DNA from 2 places in the Kribbella sp. CA-247076 genome. Region 1 is predicted to be linked to the other one. Evidence: riboswitches for the same ligand, from Rfam matches in the RefSeq annotation. Region 1 holds a riboswitch; the other holds the start of a gene.

Region 1 (7,559 bases):
GTGGTTCTGCTCGGCGCCCCAGGTCGACGTGTTCCTCGTGCTGGCGCAGGCGCCGGAGGGGCTGAGCTGCTTCGTCGTACCGCGGGTGCTTGCCGACGGCAACCGGAACGCGTTCGCCCTGCAGCGGTTGAAGGACAAGCTCGGCAACCGGTCGAACGCGTCCAGCGAGGTCGAGTTCCACGGCACCGTCGGCTACCGGCTGGGTGACGAGGGCGCCGGGGTCCGCACCATCATCGAGATGGTCGCCGCCACCCGCCTCGACTGCGTCCTCGGCTCGGCTGCCCTCCAGCGCCGGGCCCTGGTCGAGGCGGTCTGGCACGCCCGGCACCGCTCCGCCTTCGGCAGCCTGCTCGCCGACAAACCCGCCATGCAGAACGTCCTCGCCGACCTCGCCATCGAGAGCGAGTCGGCAACAGCCCTCGCCATGCGTCTCGCCGCCGCCGTCGACGCCTCCCTCGGCCAAGGCGCCGGCGCCGAGGTGGGCGCCGGCGGGAGAAGCGCGGAGCAGGAAGCGGCCTTCCGGCGGATCGCCCTACCGTTGGCGAAATTCTGGGTGTGCAAGCGGACGCCGTTCATGGTGGCCGAGGCGCTGGAGTGTCTGGGTGGGAACGGGTTCGTGGAGGAGTCCGGGATGCCGTTGCTGTTCCGGGAGTCCCCGTTGAACTCGATCTGGGAAGGCTCCGGGAACGTCAACGCCCTGGACGTGTTGCGGGCGCTCCGGCGACCCGAGTCCCTGGAGGCCTGGCTCACCGAACTGGCCACGGTGCAGGGCGCCGACCAGCGGCTCGACACCGCGGTGAACGACGTACTGCAAGCGCTTGCTGACATCGACGGAGCCGAGGCCGGCGCCCGCCGGCTGGCCGCGCGGATGGCGTTGTGCCTGCAGGCTTCCTTGCTGCTCAGGCACTCGACCCCGGCCGTCGCGGACGCCTTCGTGGCCTCCCGGCTGGCGGGCGACTGGGGTGGTGTGTTCGGCACGCTCCCCCGCACCACCCCCTTCACCCCCATCCTCAACCGTTCATTCGTCGCCTTTTGACGCTCGGCCGGCTGCCGGTCCGGCCGTGCGTCAAAAGGCGACGAATGAACGGTAAGGTGAGCGCGTCGCGACTGGCGCGCTGAGGTGGAGAACCACCGGGGAGCGAAGACCGTCGGCACCGTGCGCCTGGGTGCCTTCGACCCACTGCAACCGCAGGAGAGACACCATGACTCAACCCTTCGACGCCGCCGCCGCGTCCGCCGCGTACCGCAACGCGCTCGAGGTGATCGCCGCGGTCGAGCCGACCATCGCCGGCGCGATCAGGTCCGAGCTGGCCGACCAGCGCTCCTCGCTGAAGCTGATCGCGAGCGAGAACTACGCCTCCCCCGCCACCTTGCTGACGATGGGCAACTGGCTGTCCGACAAGTACGCCGAGGGCACCATCGGCCACCGCTTCTACGCCGGCTGCCAGAACATCGACACCGTCGAGCAGGCCGCGGCCGACCACGCGAAGGCGCTGTTCGACGCCCCGCACGCCTACGTCCAGCCGCACTCCGGCATCGACGCGAACCTGGTCGCCTTCTGGGCGATCCTGGCCCAGCGGATCGAGTCGCCGGCGCTGGCCGAGGCCGGCGCCAAGCACGTCAACGACCTGACCGAGGAGGACTGGACCAAGCTCCGCAAGGCGCTCGGCGACCAGAGGATGCTCGGCATGTCGCTGGACGCCGGTGGTCACCTGACGCACGGTTTCCGGCCGAACATCTCCGGCAAGATGTTCAACCAGCACTCCTACGGCACCGACCCGGAGACCGGGCTGCTGGACTACGACGAGGTCGCGCGGAAGGCCCGCGAGTTCAAGCCGCTGATCCTGATCGCGGGCTACTCGGCGTACCCGCGGAAGATCAACTTCGCCACGATGCGCGAGATCGCCGACGAGGTCGGCGCGACCCTGATGGTCGACATGGCGCACTTCGCCGGCCTGGTCGCGGGCAAGGTCTTCACCGGTGACTTCGACCCGGTGCCGCACGCGCACGTCACGACGACCACCACGCACAAGTCGCTCCGCGGGCCGCGCGGCGGCCTGGTGCTGTGCCAGCCGGAGTACGCCGACTCCGTCGACCGCGGCTGCCCGATGGTGCTCGGCGGCCCGCTCAGCCAGACGATGGCGGCGAAGGCGGTCGCGCTGGCCGAGGCCCGGCAGCCGTCGTTCCAGGAGTACGCGCAAGCGGTCGCCAACAATGCGGTCACGCTCGCCGACGGCCTGATGAAGCGCGGCGTCAAGCTGGTCACCGACGGCACCGAGAACCACCTCGTCCTGCTCGACGTCTCGTCGTACGGGATCACCGGCCGGCAGGCCGAGTCGGCGCTGCTGGACGCGGGCATCGTGACCAACCGGAACGCCGTACCGCGGGACCCGAACGGCGCCTGGTACACCTCCGGCGTCCGGATCGGTACGCCGGCGCTGACCACCCGCGGCTTCGGGGCCGACGAGTTCGACCGGGTCGCCGAGCTGATCGTCGACGTGCTGTCCTCGACCACGCCGACCACGACCTCGGCCGGCGCGCCGTCGAAGGCGAAGTACGTCCTGGCCGACGGCGTCGCCGACAAGACCAAGGCAGCCTCCGCCGAGCTGCTCGACAAGCACCCGCTCTACCCGGGCCTCGAGCTGAGCTGACGCCCGACCGCCGCGCCGGCCGAGTCACCACGGCTCAGCCGGCCGGCGGTCGCCGCTGCCGGGCGGCGGGGAACCGGACGAGCAGGTCCTCGACGCGTTCGAGGCGGCCCTGTTGCCGGTGGGTCTCCCAGTCCTCGACCGCAAGCACGCCGTCGATCAGGTCGAGCGCCTCGGCGAGCTCCTCGTCCCGGAACGGATTGGACATGCCGAGGCGGTCCCCCATCGCCTCCTCCGCGCCGAACAGGTGCGCGGCACCGACGGGGTCGCCGTCGCGGAGCAGGATGTTCATCACCGTGTTGGCGAACGCCATCGTCAGGCTCGGGTTGCCGAGCGCAACCACCGTGCCGACCAGGCCGCCCGCCAGCGAGGTCGCCTCATCCAGGCGATCCGTCGTCGCCAGCAGGTAGGCCAGGTTCTGCCCCTGTACGGCGGCCTCGTGGACGTCACCGAGGCCGTCGAGGATCGCCCGCGACTCCCGCATCAACGCCTCGGCGCGATCGAGCCGGCCCAGTCGCTCCTCCATTCCGCCGAGGTTCCCGAGCACCCGGGCGAGGCTGCCCTTGTCGTCGAGTCCACGGTGCAGATCGAGGGCCTCCGCCAACGTGTCGCGGGCCGCCTCGACGTCTCCGGCGGCGCCTTGTGCGGTCCCCAGGAGGCTGAGCGCGAGCGCCTCCTCGGATCGATCCCCGACCGTCCGTGCCATCGCGAGTCCACGGCCGGCTACCTCGTGGGCGCTGTCGATCTCGCCTTGCAGCAGGAGGAGGTTTCCGAGCGCTCGCAGGCACGCGGCGAGGTGTCGCGACGGTGTTCCGGCGGCCCGCTCGACGACGCGTTCGGACCACCGGCGGCCTTCGGCGACGTACCCGGTTACCACCCAGATCCAGCTGAGGGCCGCGCACAGCCGGACCCCGATGGCGGCATCCCCGGCGTGATCATCATCGGCCGGCACCGCCCAGGCCAGGGCCGCGCGGAAGTTGTCGATCTCCGTCCTGGCCACCTCGTGACTGGTCCAGGTGGTCGACTCGCGCACCGCTTGCAGGTGCTCCGCAACCTCGAGGAAGTAGTGGGCGTGCGCCCGGCGAGTGGCCTCCACCTCGCCGGCGGTCCGCAACTCGTCGTCGGCGTACTGGGCGATCGTCCGCAGCAGCGACACTCTCGGCTCGCCGTCCGGGCCGTCGGCGACCTTCACCAGGCTGGCGTCGTCGAGCTCCGAGATCACCTCGAGCGGGTCGACCTGCTCCGAGGAGCCGACGGCGACGGCCGCGACCGCGTCGAGGTCGGCGCCGCCGGAGAAGACCGCAAGCCGACGGAAGACGCCACGCTGCGCCGGACTCAGCAGACGGTAGGACCAGGCGATGGTCTCGCGGAGGGTCCGCTGCCGCTCTGGTGTCACCGTGCTCCGCGACTCGACGTCGAGACCCGGCCCGATCCGGCCGAGCAGCGCCCTGGCGGTCAGCACCTTGATTCGGGTCGCACACAGCTCGATGGCGAGCGGCAGTCCGTCGAGCCGTCGGCAGATGGCGACCACGTCGTCGACGTTGTCGTCGGTCAGGGCGAAGTCCGGACGCACGGCCCGGGCCCGCTCGACGAAGAGCTGCACGGCCGGGGACTGACCGGCCGCCGCGACGCTCGAGTCGGCCGGCAGCGCGAGCGGACCGAGCGGGTACTGGCGTTCGGCGACGAGCCCGATCGGCCGCCGCGACGTCGCGATGACACCGACCCCGGGCGCCGCTTCGAGAATCGGGCCGACGACCCGCTCCGCGCCGTCGACCTGCTCCAGGTTGTCGAGGACCAGCAGCAGCGAACGGCGTGCCAGCTGGGCGAGCACCCGCTCGGGCTTGCGCTCTCTCGGCGCGAGGTCGAGCACCTCCGCGATCGACGTCCACATCACCGACTCGGTGGTCACGGCCGCGAGCGGAACGAAGTACACCCCGTTCCCGAACCCGGCGGAGAGGCGCCCGGCCGCCGCAACGGCCAGCCGGGTCTTGCCCGCACCACCAGGTCCGGTCAGCGTCACCAGGCGGACGTCCGGTGCACGGAAGATCTCACTCAACCGCGCCTGGTCCTCGTCCCGGCCGATCAGCGGGGTCGCGGACGCCGGCAGGCTGGTCGCCGTACCGACGGTCCGCAGCGGCGGGAAGTCCTCGCGGAGCCCGGCGACCGCCAGCTGGTAGAGCTGCTCCGCCTCGGGGATGTCCTTCAGGTGGTGTACGCCGAGGTCCCGCAACGTGACACCGTCCGGGAACGCGCCGCGGACGAGGCCGGCGGTCACCGCCGAGATCACCACCTGACCGCCGTGCGCGGCCGCGGCGATCCGGGCGGCCAGGTGGACGTCCATGCCCCAGTAGTCACCGTCCAGGACGCCGGGCGTGCCCGTGTGAACGCCCATCCGCACGCGCAGCGGTTCGCCCTCGGGCCAGTCGTGGTCGTCGAGGCGCCGCTGCCCCGTGACCGCGGCCTGGATCGCCTCGGCGGCCGAGCGGAAGACGACGAAGAAGCTGTCGCCCTCGGTCGACATCTCCGTACCGCCCGTGGCCGCCCACACGCTCCGCAGGATGCGGCGGTGATCGTCCAGCACCTCGACGTACCGGCTCCCCAACCTGGTGAGCAGCGCGGTCGACCCCTCGATGTCGGAGAACAGCATCGAGACCGTTCCCGTCGGCACCCCGCCCATGCTCCACCCCCGTCCCCCGAGCAGTATCGCTCAGCGGCTCGCCGGGGCCCACGAACCAGGACTCCGGTGACCGTGCCGACGTCAATGTGAGCCATCTCTCGGTCGTGCGCCCAGGGCTCTTCAGAACGGGCCGGGCCGCTCGACTTGGTCGCATGGTGAGATCAGGTCTCACGATGCAGGATAGGGAGTTGATTTGTCACGGTTCGGCGCTGAGGCTTATCACCATGCTCGCTGCCCGCTCCACTCATCTCGTAGGTCGGATTCACGTCGACCTCGGGCGGATGCGCAGCGCCATCTGTTGTCCTTCGATGTTCTGACAGCCACCCTGCCGGGCCAATGACGGCCCCCTGATCACCCCCGATCACCGCTGGGTGCGCACCGCGGAACGCATCGAACCGACGACGCTTCGATCCCGCAGCCCGCGGACGCACCTGTCACGAGGACAAGGACACCCCTCCGGATGACTGGCGTCACGTCTGCTCCCCGCAAACCCGCCCGCCCGCGCAAGGGCAAGGGCGAAGGTCAGTGGGCGCTCGGGTACCGCGAGCCGCTGAACAAGAACGAGGAGAACAAGAAGAACGACGACGGCCTCAACGTCCGGGCCCGGATCGAGAACGTCTACGCGCACCGCGGCTTCGACTCGATCGACCCCGCCGACCTGCGCGGCCGCTTCCGCTGGTGGGGGCTGTACACCCAGCGCAAGCCCGGGATCGACGGCGGCAAGACCGCGACCCTGGAGCCGGAGGAGCTGGACGACCGCTACTTCATGCTCCGGGTCCGGATCGAGGGCGGCCAGCTCAGCACCGAGCAGCTTCGGGTGATCGCCGAGGTCTCCAGCACGTACGCGCGCGACACCGCCGACATCACCGACCGGCAGAACATCCAGCTGCACTGGATCCGGGTCGAGGACGTGCCGGCCATCTGGCAGAAGCTCGAGGCCGTCGGGCTCTACACCACCGAGGCCTGCGGCGACGTGCCGCGGGTCGTCATCGCCAGCCCGGTCGCCGGCATCGCGGCGGACGAGATCATCGATCCGACACCGGCGATCGACGACATCGTCGAGAAGTACATCGGCTCGACCGAGTTCTCCAACCTGCCGCGGAAGTTCAAGACCGCGCTCACCGGTCACCCGTCGCACGACGTCGTACCCGAGGTCAACGACATCGCGTTCGTCGGCGTCGTACACCCCGAGCACGGGCCCGGATTCGACCTGTGGGTCGGCGGTGGGCTGTCCACCAACCCGATGCTCGCGCAGCGGCTCGGCACCTGGATCCCGCTCGAGGAGGTGCACGAGGCGTGGTGGGGCGTCACCAGCATCTTCCGCGACTACGGCTACCGCCGCCTGCGGAACCGGGCCCGGCTGAAGTTCCTGGTCGCGGACTGGGGCGTGGAGAAGTTCCGGGAGGTGCTCGAGGAGAAGTACCTCAAGCGCAAGCTGATCGACGGACCGGCGCCCGAGGTGCCCGCCGTCCAGGGCGACCACGTGGGCGTCTACCAGCAGAAGGACGGCCGGTACTACGTGGGCGTGGCGCCCGTGGTCGGCCGGGTGTCCGGCAGTTCGCTGGCGAAGGTGGCCGACGTCGTCGCCGCGCACGGATCGGACCGGATCCGCACCACCGCCCAGCAGAAGCTGATCGTGCTGGACGTCGAGGAGTCGCAGGTCGAATCGCTCGTCCAGCAGCTCGACGAGCTCGGCTACCAGGCCCGGCCGTCGGCCTGGCGGCGGAACACCATGGCCTGCACCGGCATCGAGTTCTGCAAGCTGGCGATCGTCGAGACCAAGGCCCGCGCGGCCGAGCTGATCAGTGAGCTGGAGCAGCGGATCCCTGAGCTCGACGTGCCGATCACGGTGAACGTCAACGGCTGCCCGAACTCCTGCGCCCGGATCCAGGTGGCCGACATCGGCCTCAAGGGTCAGCTGGTCCGCGACGAGAACGGCGACCAGGTGCCCGGGTACCAGGTCCACCTCGGCGGCGGCCTCGGGCTGGACGCCGGCTTCGGCCGCAAGCTGCGCGGCCACAAGGTTACCTCGGCCGGCCTGGCCGACTACGTCGAACGCGTCACCCAGAACTACCTGAAGGAGCGCAACGAGGGCGAGCGCTTCGCCCAGTGGGTCGTCCGAGCTGACGAGGAGGCTTTGCAGTGAGCGAGCGAGCGGCACCTCTCTACTGCCCGTACTGCGGGGACGAGGACCTTCGTCCCTCCGAGGAAGGCCATGGCGCGTGGGAGTGCCG
Region 2 (7,559 bases), 140 kb from region 1:
TACTCTGACTGGAACTGGTCACGTCGCGCCCTTGACGTGCAGGTCTGCGCACTGAGTGGATGGACGGTAGCAAACGCCTTCCGCCCGAGGAGTTGCTCATGCGCCGCGTCGTCCTCCCCGCGATTCTGCTGCTCACCGCTCAGCTCCTGTCCGTTCCGGCCGCGTCGGCGGCCGCCAGTTCGAGAGGGGCCGCGCCGGTGACGCCAGAGCCTCAGCAGACCGTCAGCCGCAAGGACGGGTTCCCGCTCGGCCGGACGGTCGGCCTCGTCCACGGCCCGACCGCCGACGCGGACGCCGAGCGCGTCGTCCGCGAGACGCTCGAGCGGGCCGGCGTACGGACGGTCCGGGACCGGCCCGGGGACGTGACGATCTGGCTGGGTGGCAACGAGCAGGCGCTGAGCGAGTTGGACGTGCAGCCGGCCGCCGGGCTGCCGGACGAGGGGTACGTCGTCGCCGTCGGCCGTCGGCAGGTCGTCCTCGACGGCGTGGACACCGACGGCACGTACTACGCGGCCCGGACGTTCGCACAGCTCGTTCAGGGCAACCGCGTGGACGGCGTCGAGATCCGCGACTGGCCGACGATGCGCTACCGCGGCTCGATCGAGGGCTTCTACGGCACGCCGTGGTCGCACGCCGACCGGCTGGATCACCTCGACTACCTCGGCGCCCACCGGATGAACACCTACGAGTACGCGCCCAAGGACGACCCGTACCACCGCGAGCAGTGGCGCGACCCGTACCCGGCCGACAAGCTGGCCGAGCTCGGTGAGCTGATCGAGCGCGCGCGGCGGAACAAGGTCGACTTCACCTTCGCGCTCTCGCCGGGCCTGTCGGTCTGCTACACCTCGGACAGCGACTACCAGGCGCTGGTCGCGAAGTTCGAGGCGCTGTACGCGCTCGGCGCGCGGGCGTTCAACGTGCCGCTGGACGACATCGACTACAACACCTGGCACTGCCCGGAGGACCGGGAGAAGTACGGCACCGGCGGGGGAGCGGCCGGCCAGGCGCAGAGCGAGTTGCTGAACCGGATCCAGCGTGAATGGGTCGCGTCGAAGCCCGACCTGGCCCCGCTGCAGATGGTCCCGACCGAGTACTACAACGTGACCGAGACGCCGTACAAGAAGGCGTTGCGGGAGCAGCTCGACGGCGCGGTGGTCGTGCACTGGACCGGGATCGGCGTCGTCCCGCGCACGATCACGACCGCACAAGCGGCCGAGGCGAAGGCGGTGTTCGGGCACGACATCCTGATCTGGGACAACTACCCGGTCAACGACTACGCGGCCGGGCGCCTGCTGCTCGCCGACTACAGCGGCCGGGAGCCGGGGATCGCCGAGCACGTCGCCGGCGTGATCTCGAACCCGATGAACCAGGCCGCGGTCAGCAAGCTCGCGCTGTACTCGTTCGCCGAGCTCGGCTGGAACCCGGCGACGTACGACGAGCAGGCGTCCTGGCACCGCGCCATCGCCGAGCGCGCCGGCGGAGACCGCGCGACGATCGCCGCGCTGGACGTGTTCGCCGACCTGAACACCTACGACTCGACGCTGCATCCGGAGAGTGCGCCGGTGCTGGCCGCTCGCACGGCCGCGTTCTGGGACACGTGGCGGGCCGGGCACGAGGACCGCGCGATCAAGCAGCTCCGGCCGTACTTCGAGGCGATCGAGCGGGCCCCCGGGCAGATCAGGCGCGGTGTGGACGACCCCGCGTTCGCGGACGAGGCCAAGGCCTGGCTCGACGCGACCGTGCTCTGGGGTGAGGCGCTCCAGCGATCGCTGCGCCTGCTCGACGAAGTAGCCGAGGGCAACGGTGCGGCCGCCTGGAAGAGCAGGCAACGGATCGACGAGCTGGTCACCCGGGCGAAGGCGATCCGTGACGTCCGCCTGCCGCACGCCAACACCTACCCGCGGATCGGCGAAGGCGTCGCCGACGCGTTCCTGACCGAGGCCGGCCGGATCCACGACCAGTGGATGGGCCTGGAGCCCGGCCGTACGGCGTCCAGCTCACTGGGCACGTACGCCGACAACGTCCCCGCTCGGATGATCGACGGGGACGAGTCGACGTTCTTCTGGAGCAACGGCGCGCCCACGGCCGGGGACGAGATCCGGGTCGACCTCGGCGCACCACGGGCGATCGGCGACCTCGCCGTACTGATGGGGAAGCCGGGCAGTCCGCAGGACTTCATCCACTCCGGCGTGCTGGAGTACTCGACCGACGGTTCGAGCTGGACCGAGCTCACCCGGGCGACGACGGCCGAGGTGCGCTTCACCGCCGACGTGACGGCACGGTACGTGCGCTACCGCGCGCTGGCCGACAACCCGTCGTACTGGCTGGTGGTCCGGGAGTTCACGGTCGAGGTGACGGACGGCTCCGAGCTGGTGCTCACAGCAACGGGTACGCCGGCGCCGGCGGAAGGCTCGGCGTTGGCGGACGCCGTGGACCACGACGTGTCGACCGCGTACCGAGCGGCTACGGCGCCCGGCGAGGGTGACGCGCTGGTCGTCACCCTGTCGAGCCCGCGCACGCTGGACCGGATCACGGTGCTGCAGGCGGCTGCCGCAGCCGGGCGGCTCGAGGTGAAGACCGCGGCCGGATGGCAGCAGGCCGGCAAGGTGCACGCTGCCTACACCGAGGTCGCCGTTCCCAAGACCGAGGTGGAGGCGATCCGGATCAGCTGGGCGGCGGGCGCCGTACCTCCGCAGGTGCACGAGGTGATCCCTCGCACGGTCGTCAAATAGGTTGCCGGGAGGCGGACAGGGCTTCACGATGGGCCGGTGCTTAGCGACCACTGGCCACTGCGCCACCTCACCCTGACCACCGACCGCCTGGTCCTGCGCCTGCCGGACGAGGAGGAGCTCGCTGCGCTCGCCGACGTGGCCGCCGCCGGTGTCCACAAGCCGGGGGAGCAGCCGTTCCTCCGGGCGTGGACCAACGGGACGCCCGAAGAGCGCGGCCGGCACGTGGTGCAGGCGTTCTGGGGCTCGATGTCCTCCTGGAGGCCGGACGACTGGGAGATGCCGCTGGGCGTGTTCCGGGACGGGACGCCGATCGGCATCGTCGCGCTGCGTGGCTGGGACTTCGCGATCCTGCGCGAGGTGAAGACCTGGTCGTGGCTGGGGCTGGAGTACCACGGCCAGGGGTACGGGACCGAGGCGCGCCGGGCCTTGCTGCACCTCGCGTTCGAGGAACTGGGCGCGGAGGCCGCGCTGACCGAGGTCTTCCAGGACAACGCCGGCTCGCAGGGCGTGTCCCGGAAGCTCGGCTACCGGCCGGACGGGATCTCGGTGGACGTGCTGCACGGTCGCCCGGTGATCTCGGACCGCCTCCGGCTGACCCGCGCGGACTGGAAGCCGGCCGGAAAGGTCGAGATCACCGGCCTGGAGAAATGCCGCTCGTTCTTCATCAGCTGAGCCATCGCCTAGGCTGGTGGGCGGACCGCGACTGGCGTTGAGGTGGAGGACCACCGGGGAACGGTCTGCCGGAGAATCCGGCCTCGCCGCGCGCCTGGGCACCTCAGCCGATGCCCGAAGGAGCGCGCCGCCATGACCAACCTGATGATCGGGACCGACCTCGCCGCCGAGATCATGGCCGAGGCCGCGGAACGGGCCCGGGTACTGCGGGAGCGGACCGGCGTCCAGCCGTGCCTCGCGACTGTGCTCGTGGGTGACGATCCAGCGTCGGCGACGTACGTGCGGATGAAGCAGAACCGCTCGAAGAAGGCCGGGATCGCCTCTCGCAGTGTGGTGCTGGCCGCGGAGACGACGACCGCCGAACTGGTCGCCGTGGTGCACGAGCTTTCGAACGACCCCGCCGTGCACGGGATCCTGCTGCAGCACCCGGTGCCGGCGCAGATCGACGAGCGGGCCGCGTTCGAGGCGATCGACCCGGCCAAGGACGTGGACGGGGTCACGATGCACGCGTTCGCCGCGATGGCGTTCGGTGAGCCCGGGTTCCGCTCGTGCACCCCGGGCGGCATCCTCCGGCTGCTGGAGGCGTACGACGTACCGATCGCCGGTGCGCACGCGGTCGTGATCGGCCGCAGCCCGATCCTCGGCAAGCCGGCCGGGATGTTGCTGCTGGCATCGAACGCGACGGTCACCTACACGCACTCGCGGACCACGAACCTGCCCGGGATCGTCCGGACGGCGGACATCGTGGTGGCCGCGGTCGGCAAGCCGAACTTCGTCCGCGGCGACTGGCTGAAGCCCGGCGCGGTCGTGGTCGACGCCGGCTACAACGAGGGCAACGTCGGGGACGTCCACTTCGACGAGGCGGCCGCGGTGGCGAGTCTGATCACGCCGGTCCCGGGCGGGGTCGGGCCGATGACGATCGCGCTGCTGCTGGAGCAGACCGTCGCGGCGGCGCAGGCACAATCCGAGACGGCTGTCCACTCTCTGACTACTCTGACCTAGGGTTGGGGGTAGGCGAACGCGAGGAGGCAGGCACGTGGCGGTACGGGCGATCCGGGGTGCCACCCAGTTGGAGGTGGACGAGCGCGAGCACCTGCTCGAGCGGTCCGCCGAGCTGGTGAAGGCGGTCCTGGAAGCGAACGATCTGGACCGTGAGGACCTGATCAGCATCCTGTTCACCGTCACGCCGGACCTGCACTCGGAGTTCCCCGCCGTCGCCGGCCGGCAGATCGGGCTGACCGACGTACCGCTGATGTGCATGCAGGAGATCGACGTCCCGCACGCGCTGCCGCGGGTGGTCCGGATGATGGTGCACGCCGAGTCGTCGCGGTCGCGGGAGAAGATCCAGCACGTCTACCTGCACGGCGCGGTCGCTCTGCGTCCCGACCTGACAGGCGCCCAGTGACCGAGCTGCGCGGTCCGGTCCGGATCGTCGGCGCCGGACTCATCGGTACGTCGATCGGCCTGGCGCTGGCCCGGCTGGGCGTGGTGGTGGAGCTGGTCGACGCCGACCCGGACAACGCGCTGATGGCCGAGCGGATCGGGGCCGGCTCCCGGCTGGTCCAGCTGGAGCCGCAGCTCGTCGTGGTCGCCGTACCGCCGGATCACGTCGGCGAAGTGGTCGCCGAGCAGCTTGAGCAGACCGACGCGATCGTCACCGACGCGGCCAGCGTCAAGTCGAAGCCGCTCGCCGACGCCGCCCGGCTGACCAAGGACCTCAGCCGGTACGTCGGCAGTCACCCGATGGCCGGCTCCGAGCGGAACGGCCCGCTCGCGGCCCGCGCCGACCTGTTCGACGGCGCGACCTGGGCGATCACCCCGCACGAGACCAGTGCGCCGGAGGCGGTCGAGCTCGTCCGTCGGCTGGCCGAGGCCTCCGGTGCGCGGACCGTCCAGCTGTCGGTCGAGGACCACGACCTCGCGGTCGCCCGGGTCTCGCACCTGCCGCACCTGATGTCGGCGCTGGCCGCCGGCACGCTGGTGGACGCGCCGCACTCGCACCTGCAGCTGTCCGGTCAGGGCGTCCGGGACGTGACCCGGATCGCGGCCGGCGACCCGAAGCTGTGGACCCAGATCGTGTCGGCGAACTCGGCCGCGCTGACCGGCCTGCTGGAGCAGATCCGCGGCGAGCTGGACCGCGTTCTCGTTGCTCTGGGCAAGGAAGAGGCCGCCGACGAGCTGACCACGATCCTCGGTCAGGGGGTCTCGGGTGCGGTCCGGGTGCCGGGCAAGCACGGCGCGCCGCACATCGACCTGGTCACCGTGCTGGTCACCATCCCCGACCGGCCGGGACAGCTGGCGCGGCTGTTCGCGGACGCGGCCGAGTCCGGCGCGAACGTCGAGGACCTGCGGATCGACCACAGCCCGGGCCGCCCGGTCGGTGAGGTCGAGCTGGCGGTCAAGCCCGGCTCGGTCGACCAGTTGGTCGAGGTCCTGACCGAGCGCGGCTGGGTGGTGCACCGGTAGGCGCCGGGAGTGTCCCCGGCCGGAGGTAATCTCTGGGCCATGATCATCGCTGTGGACGGCCCGAGCGGGTCCGGTAAGTCGAGCACGGCCCGGGGCGTCGCCACCCGGCTCGGACTGCGGTACCTCGACACCGGTGCGACGTACCGAGCGGTGACCTGGTCGGCCCTCGAGCACGGTCTCGACCTGGACGACACGGCCGTCGTCGCGCAGCGTGCGCGGGAGCTGCGGCTGGAGATCAGCACGAATCCCACGGACCAGTACGTGATCGCCGACGACGTCGACGTGACGACCGCGATCCGGGAGCCGCGGATCAGCGAGAGCGTCAGCAAGATCGCCACCAACCTGGACGTCCGCAAGGAGCTGATCCGGCGGCAGCGGGCCATCATCGACGACGCCCAGCCGACCGGCGGGATCGTGGTCGAGGGCCGCGACATCGCCACCGTGGTCGCGACCGACGCCGAGCTGAAGGTGCACCTGACCGCCGACCAGGACGCCCGGATGGCGCGGCGCGGGGCCGAGCTGACCGCCGGCGCGGTCACCGCCGACCAGTTGCGCGACCAGATCGTCCGGCGGGACGCCGACGACGCGACCGTCTCGCAGTTCCTGGTCGCCTCGGACGGCGCCGTCACCGTCGACTCGACCCATCTGTCCCTGGAGGAGGTCGTCGACGTGATCAGCCGACTCGCGAAGGAGGCCGAGGCCGCTCCGCGCCATCGGGAGTCATGACTGTACTGATGCCACGCCTCCGGCGCGGCGGGTCATGGGGCTTTGACTCCCGGCCTTCCCTCGTCGCTCCGGTCGCTTCGCTCCCTGCGCTCCTCAGTCCAGGCCGGGAGGCCCCATGACCGCTGAATTGACCGGGCACCTGGAGCTGCCCCGCACCGACGACCTGCCCCGGCTGCCGTACCTTTTCGCGCTGCCGGCCCGCGGACTCGCGAAACCCTACTTCCGCCGCAGGTACCGGCTGACGATCTACCACGAGGAACTCTTCCCGCGGACCGGGCCGGTGCTGATGACGCCGAACCATCTCAGCCTGCTCGACGGGCCGCTGCTCGGCGCGATCGCACCCCGGATGCTGCACCAGCTCGGGAAGATCGAGGCGTTCGGCGGGCTCCAGGGCCGGTTCCTGCGGCGGATCGGCCAGATCCCGATCGACCGGTCGGCGTACGACGTCCGCGCGGTCCGGCAGTCGATCCAGGTGCTCCGCGACGGCCGGGTGCTGAACATCTATCCGGAAGGGACCCGGGGGACCGGCGACTTCAGCCGGATCCGGACCGGCGTCGCCTACCTGGCCATGGTGACCGGCGCGCCGATCCTGCCGGTCGCGCTGCTCGGGACCCGGCTGCCGCACGGCGACGTCGAGCGATTCCCGCCCGCGGGGAGCCGGGTGGACGTGGTCTACGGCGAGCCGTTCACCATCGACCGCGTACCCTTTCCTCGGAGGCACTCCGACGTACGAGCGGTTGCCGACCAGATCGGCGACGTGCTGCGGGCCCATGTCAGGGCGGCCGTCGAGGAAACCGGCCACCCGCTCCCGGGCGCGCCAGACACGAAGGATCCTGATGAGTGACCTGCCCACCGGCTACGACTATGCCGAGCCAACCCACGACCGCGAGGACACCGGCCCGCTGCCAGTGCTCGCGATCGTGGGCCGGCCGAACGTGGGCAAGTCCACGCTGGTGAACCGCA

What was found. A riboswitch is a leader RNA that binds a small molecule or an ion and turns the genes downstream of it on or off. The one in region 1 is predicted to bind ZMP and ZTP.
Region 2: another riboswitch for ZMP and ZTP. It lies ahead of ACQPYZ_RS19455 (bifunctional 5,10-methylenetetrahydrofolate dehydrogenase/5,10-methenyltetrahydrofolate cyclohydrolase); the one in region 1 lies ahead of ACQPYZ_RS18815 (glycine hydroxymethyltransferase).

The regions. Positions count from the first base shown of each region.
Region 1 is NZ_CP192051.1:3,962,024-3,969,582, forward strand. Features, by position in the region: gene ACQPYZ_RS18810 (acyl-CoA dehydrogenase family protein) at 1-1,036, shown strand, start outside; ZMP/ZTP riboswitch at 1,094-1,175, shown strand; gene ACQPYZ_RS18815 (glycine hydroxymethyltransferase) at 1,203-2,651, shown strand; gene ACQPYZ_RS18820 (ATP-binding protein) at 2,686-5,316, opposite strand; gene ACQPYZ_RS18825 (nitrite/sulfite reductase) at 5,786-7,471, shown strand.
Region 2 is NZ_CP192051.1:4,103,595-4,111,153, reverse strand. Features, by position in the region: gene ACQPYZ_RS19470 (NUDIX hydrolase) at 1-8, shown strand, start outside; gene ACQPYZ_RS19465 (beta-N-acetylglucosaminidase domain-containing protein) at 99-2,732, shown strand; gene ACQPYZ_RS19460 (GNAT family N-acetyltransferase) at 2,769-3,404, shown strand; ZMP/ZTP riboswitch at 3,422-3,511, shown strand; gene ACQPYZ_RS19455 (bifunctional 5,10-methylenetetrahydrofolate dehydrogenase/5,10-methenyltetrahydrofolate cyclohydrolase) at 3,537-4,406, shown strand; gene aroH (chorismate mutase) at 4,441-4,809, shown strand; gene ACQPYZ_RS19445 (prephenate dehydrogenase) at 4,806-5,870, shown strand; gene cmk ((d)CMP kinase) at 5,910-6,596, shown strand; gene ACQPYZ_RS19435 (lysophospholipid acyltransferase family protein) at 6,712-7,440, shown strand; gene der (ribosome biogenesis GTPase Der) at 7,433-7,559, shown strand, end outside.